2 regions of the Bacillus infantis NRRL B-14911 genome follow, and region 1 is predicted to be linked to the other one. Evidence: riboswitches for the same ligand, from Rfam matches in the RefSeq annotation. Region 1 holds a riboswitch; the other holds the start of a gene.

Region 1 (3,210 bases):
TCAACCCGCTCGTCCAGTGATCGGTCATCCCACTTAAATGGGACCAGTTTTTCCATCTCCACCCTTGTATCAACAGAGGCAATCGACGGAATATCCAGGGATTCAAGCCCAAAGATATGGTCCCAATGCCAATGGGTAATGGCTGCCACAGTTGGCTCCGGCCTACCCGCTTCTTTTAATTTTCCCAAAAATAGCTTTGCGTGTGCCGCAGAATTGCCGGCATCTATCATTAAGGTATGCTTATCCCCCGAGACAGCCATCAGGATCGGCCTGTCTGTCGGGCCGACAGGCGTTAAATATGAAATCCTGTCTGACCAGAGAACCAATTCTTGCTCCATCATTCAATCTCCTTTGGCTGATTTCTATGCCCTTTCTTTATAGCATAATTCAGGGAGATAATCATGGCCATCTTAATGTACTTCTTTAACCGCAGGCACTTCTGCCTTCTTCCCTCTGTAAAAATAGACTACATACAGCAGAAGGAACCACACAGGCGTCAGCAGGAGCGCCGGCCTTGTTTCTTCGGCAATCAGCATGATCAGGAGGATCATCGCAAACAATGCGAGAACGAGATAATTCACTAATGGAGTGAACGGCGCCTTAAAAGCAGATTCCGCATGCAGCTCAGGGCGCGTTCTTTTATACTTCAGATGGCAGATCAGGATGACGCCCCATACCCAGATGAAGCAGATTGCGCTGATGGTGGTCACAATGGCAAACGCCTGTCCTGGCAAGAGCTTGCTTAAAAGAGCCCCCACTGATACGACCAGGGCAGACAGCCACAGAGCGTTGGCCGGTACATGCTGCTTATTCAGCCTGTTCAGACGTGCCGGTGCCTGATTGTTTTTGCTTAGGCTGAACAGAATCCGGCTCGTTGAGAACAGCCCGCTGTTGCAGGCAGATGCAGCTGAAGTCAGGACGACGAAATTGATGATTCCAGCTGCAACCGGGATCCCGATGAGGCTGAAGGTTTTCACAAAGGGACTTTCTGCTGCATTCAGGTCCGTCCATGGATTGATCGACAAAAGGACGATCAAGGCGCCTACATAGAAAAACAGGATGCGGAGCGGGATCTTATTGATGGCAGCCGGGATATTTTTCTGCGGGCTGCTCGTTTCCGCTGCCGAAACGCCAACGAGTTCCACGCCAACGAAGGCAAAGACTACCATCTGGAAGGAAAATAAGAATCCTGCCGCCCCGTTCGGGAATGCTCCGCCATGTTCCCAGAGATTGCTCAGCGAAACGGTTCCCGCATCGGTCTTAAATCCGGTGATCAGCAGGAAGATGCCGACTGCGATCAGCCCAAGGATCGTAATTACTTTTATTAGGGCAAACCAGAACTCCAGCTCCCCGAACAGCTTGACCGTCAGCAGGTTGAATCCGAGCAGGATAATCAGGGAGATGATGGCCGGCACCCATTGCGGGATGTCGAACCAGTATTGAACATAGACGCCGACTGCGATTACATCGGCCATCGCGGTCATGATCCAGCAGAACCAATAGGTCCAGCCTGTCACAAAAGCTGCCCGCGGTCCAAGATAATCTTCGGCGATATCTGTGAAAGATTGATAGCCTGCTTTTGATAAGAGCAGCTCCCCAAGTGCCCTCATGACAAAAAACAAGGCGGTTCCGACGAGCAGATATGCAAGGATGATGGACGGGCCGGCCTGCTGGATTGCTTTTCCGGACCCAAGGAACAACCCTGTCCCAATCGTGCCGCCAATCGCGATCAACTGTACATGCCGATTGGCTAAATCTCTTTTTAACTCCTGCTGTGCCATTCCTGATTCCTCCTCTTAAAATGGGGTCTGACCCCTTAGATGTGAACTATTGAACACAAAGTTTTACTGCAATAAAAAAAGAGACTGGGGAATCCCCAATCTCCTGATCATCAGAATAACGAATATAAAGGCAAGTCATAAAGCATGCCAAATGTATATCCAATACTCTTCTGTCCTTTTGCCTGAGATGGTGAACCCTTCGGCGCCGCGGAAACCCGCGGTCTCTCCAGAAGCTGCTCCTGCCACAGCACGACCCATGGCATTCATAGCTTGGTATGAAATTATACAGCAATATTTTTTATATAATAGTAGCGAACGGGTCGTTTGTCAACCGTTCCGTTTTCCTTCTCTAACAAAAAGAAAAAGGCGCCTCCCCGGGGAAGCACCTCTTGTACCATTATTTAGACAGATTCAAAGCCTTTTCGGAAACATAGAAATCTTTTCCGTTAAAGACCGTGACGCCATCGAGTTTTTTCGTGACAATCCTGTTGTTCTGTACGATATGAGCGATATTTTTGTTCACAGGCAGTTCGATCTTTGTCTTGCTTTTTTCTGCGATAAAGACCGGGTTGTTCGCATCTGTTACATCAATGCGGGTCTTGTAGCCTTTTTTCTCAAACGACTCTTTCGCATTGACGAACAGCTTGTCTGTAACGGATTTCAGGTTGAAGCCCATATGCTTTGCCATTGCTTTAGCAATATCAGTGTTATCGATCAATCCAAAAGGCCTTGATGGTCCATATGCGTACAAGAATACATCCTCGCCGGTATGCCCGCCAGTGGAGAAGCCGATATTCGCGCGGTTTGCGAGCATTTTGGCCATATCAGACTGCAGGTTTGCGGACGCCTTCAATTTATCGAGTTCTTCTTTTGTCAGATTATCCAATCCGTACAGGCCGGCCACTTTTTCCATGTTTGAGCGGTCTGCTTTCAGTTGGCTTAAAGCCCCTTCAAGTGTCATGGACGCTTTTTTCAGCGGGTCGATATAAGCTGATACAGGAATTTCCGGGTAATTGCTGTTTGTGTTGACGTTCCCCATTGTGATTCCGCTGTTTCCGTGGTCACTGACTGCGATGACCATTGTGTTGCCGTCTTTTTTCGCAAAATCGAGGGCTTCTTTCACTGCATCATCAAATGCCAGTACATCACTAAGAATTCCGACGGTGTCATTGGCATGCGCTGCCCAGTCCACCTTGCTTCCTTCAACAAACAGGAAGAAGCCTTCTTTGTTCTTGTCCAGCGTTGTGATCGCTTTTTTCGTCATATCAGCCAGAGAAGGCTGGCTGCTCTTAGCAGCCTTTCGGTCAAAGTCATAGGCCATTGCGGAAGGCGCAAATGAGCCCCAGATTTTATTTGATTTCGATTTTAGGAGGGCTTCCTTTGTCTCGACAAACTGGTAGCCGTTTTGGCTGATCACATTCAATAGATT
Region 2 (3,210 bases), 1.5 Mb from region 1:
AACCGCCCCTGAAAGGGACAGAACTGATGCCGTGCTGCTTCAGGAACCATTGTAGGTAAAGCTGGGTCGCCCTGTATTCTGTGAAAATGATGACCTTATCGTCAATGCCTTTGATAAGCTCGAGCGCTTTTTCTGCTTTAGAATTTCTCTGAACCTTCTCCACTTTGCTGACCAGGAACTGAATCTGTTCCTGAAACATATCAGAAGGGGCCTCCTGCCTGGAAACCATATTGCGGAGCGTATAAAAGACTGCCTCCCGGCTGCTGCAGGCCTCGCGCTGCAGGGTCATGACGGAGAACTGGCTTGAATTGACCCAATCTCCTTCCCCTCTCAATTCTGTAACAGATTCGTACAGATCTCTTTCTTCCTTGGAAAATTCAATCGGGATGGTTTCTACATGCCGTTTTGTCCATTCAATCCCGGTATCAGCCCGCCTGTTCCGGATCATCACTTTATTGACCAGCTCTTTCAGGTGGGCATTGTCATCGAGCGAGCGTGAATCCTTCTTATACTTTTCATAAAAAGCTGTTTCATTACCCAGATGGCCAGGCTTCAAGAGAGAAACGAGGTTGAAAATCTCGCTTATCCTGTTCTGGATCGGTGTAGCAGTAAGGAGAAGGCAGAATTTCTTCTTCAGGCTCTGGACAAATTCATAGTTTTTCGTTTTGCTGTTTTTCAGCTTATGAGCTTCATCGATGATAATCAAATCATAATCAAGTGAAAAAATGATGTCGCGGTGCGGATTCCTTTTGGCTGTATCTATGGAAGATACCACCACATCGCACTGCTCCCACACATAAGCCTTGCGCTGGGCAACTGCCGGTATGTAGAATTTTGTGTTCAGCTCGATTTCCCACTGGGTGACAAGAGAGGCTGGAACCAGGATAAGGACTTTTTTCACGAGACCCCTAATCATATATTCTTTTAGTATCAGTCCCGCTTCAATTGTTTTTCCGAGCCCGACCTCATCGGCCAATATCGCTTTTCCGTTCATATTCTCAACTACCTGCCTGGCAACTTCCAGCTGGTGGGGCAGCGGCGTCAGGTCCGGCAAGTGCCCCGGAGCCTGGAGGCCATTGAATTCGGGGATGATGGTATGCTGCTCGACCTCTGCAGCAAGTCTGTAAAGCTCCCAATTCCCCCAAGGTCCGTCATTGGATATTCTTGATAGAAACTCGGTTTGCCATGTAGAATCAAAATCGATCTGGACTGGCATGGTAAAACAGCTCCTTCGCTTGTAGTTAAGCCCCTCTTGGCAATGCCCCCGGGGAGTCCTGCGGGTAAAAAGAAGCGTCTCAAATTATATATTGCCCAATCTGAAATAGGATGGTAGGATGATAATAGCTTTGAATGTTTCGAAATTTGTCATTAAACAAATTTTGGCTCCGAACGGCCATCAGCAGCATGCTGCGGATTCTTCATTGAATAGTATGGCCATATTGGAAAAAATTATAAATGCGGATGAGAATAAGGGGAGAGACTGTGTATACAGCGCCGAAGGAGCAAGCATTCATGTGAATCTCTCAGGCAAAAGAACCCTTGTTGGACGCGGCTCTGGAGAGTGCTTCATTTAGGAAGCCACCAAAGGGGAAAACCGGTAAAAGGTAAACTTTCAGGTGCCAGGACAGAGACCCTCGTTAGGAACGGGGGATTTCTCTGTCCTTTTTTCGTGCCCAAAACCTTCAGGCGTTCAAGCCTCATGGTTAGCAATCTTGTATTTATTATTTGGATCAAGGGGGACAAGTGAATGTCGCAGCTAAAACGTACACCATTATATGAGGAATACCGGAAGCTTGGAGCAAAAACCATCGATTTTGGCGGCTGGGACCTGCCGGTGCAGTTCACTGGCATCAAAGATGAGCACGAAGCCGTAAGAACAAAAGCAGGCCTGTTTGATGTATCCCATATGGGAGAGATAGAAGTGAAAGGGCAAGCCAGCCAGGATTTTCTGCAAAAAATGATGACCAATGATATCTCCAAGCTCAAAAGCGGCGGTGCACAATATACCGCGATGTGCTATGAAAGCGGCGGCACTGTTGACGATTTGCTTGTGTATAAATTCGAGGATGATCACTATCTGCTGGTTGTCAATGCGGCAAACATAGAAAAGGATTATCAGTGGCTTGAAGATCATCTGATTGACGGCGCTGACATCAGGAATCTATCTGATCAGACTGCCCAGCTTGCTTTGCAGGGACCTGCAGCTGAAGGGATTCTCCAGAAGCTTGCAGGCGAAAAGGATCTAAGCGAAATTGGCTTTTTTAAATTCAGCAGTGACGTGGATCTGAATGGAAAGAAAGCGCTCGTTTCCCGCACCGGCTATACGGGCGAAGATGGATTCGAGATCTACTGCCATTCGGATGATGCCTCAAGCATCTGGAATGATATCCTTGAAGCCGGAAAAGAAGAAGGTGTGCTGCCTTGCGGGCTCGGCTGCCGCGACACCCTGAGGTTTGAAGCAAACCTTGCGCTGTACGGGCAGGAGCTGTCGCCAGACGTTACCCCCCTTGAAGCCGGGATCGGTTTTGCTGTAAAGATTAATAAAGAAGCTGATTTCATCGGCAAGCCTGTCCTCAAGCAGCAAAAAGAAAATGGTGTGCCGAGAAAGCTGGTCGGGCTTGAAATGATTGACAGGGGAATCCCGCGCCACGGATATCCGGTGCTGGCGGATGGAGAGCAGGTCGGCGAAGTGACGACAGGCACACAATCACCGACCCTGAAGAAGAACATCGGCCTCGCCCTGATCAAGACCCAATATGCGGAGCTTGGCAATGAGGTAGAAGTTGAAATCCGCGGCAAACGGCTGAAAGCAGTTATAGCTGCCACACCTTTTTATAAAAGAGATAAGAAGTGACGGAGGGGAAAAACATGACGCATCGCTATCTGCCTATGACAGAAACAGACAAAAAGGAAATGCTTGAGAAGATCGGGGCAAGTTCGATTGATGAACTGTTCAGTGATATACCTGAAGCTGTCAGGTTTAAGGGAGAGTACAATATTAAACCGGCAAAGCCGGAAACGGCATTATTGAAGGAGCTTACCAAGCTGGCAGGAAAGAATGCCGACCTCAGGTCCAATTCATCCTTCCTCGGAGCCGGTGTCTATGATCATTATATGCCGGTGATTGTGGACCACGTCATTTCCCGCTCCGAATTCTATACGGCCTATACACCGTATCAGCCGGAGATTTCGCAGGGGGAGCTGCAGGCC

Evidence for each region. Region 1 has a riboswitch for glycine ahead of N288_RS23750 (amino acid permease). Riboswitches for the same ligand answer to the same signal wherever they lie in the genome.
Region 2: linked by a shared signal. The riboswitch ahead of gcvT (glycine cleavage system aminomethyltransferase GcvT) and the one ahead of N288_RS23750 (amino acid permease) in region 1 are both predicted to bind glycine.

The regions. Positions count from the first base shown of each region.
Region 1 is NC_022524.1:4,789,409-4,792,618, forward strand. Features, by position in the region: gene N288_RS23745 (MBL fold metallo-hydrolase) at 1-341, opposite strand, end outside; gene N288_RS23750 (amino acid permease) at 411-1,781, opposite strand; glycine riboswitch at 1,942-2,021, opposite strand; gene N288_RS23755 (alkaline phosphatase) at 2,179-3,210, opposite strand, start outside.
Region 2 is NC_022524.1:3,284,358-3,287,567, reverse strand. Features, by position in the region: gene N288_RS16660 (DEAD/DEAH box helicase) at 1-1,216, opposite strand, end outside; glycine riboswitch at 1,462-1,549, shown strand; glycine riboswitch at 1,553-1,630, shown strand; gene gcvT (glycine cleavage system aminomethyltransferase GcvT) at 1,748-2,854, shown strand; gene gcvPA (aminomethyl-transferring glycine dehydrogenase subunit GcvPA) at 2,869-3,210, shown strand, end outside.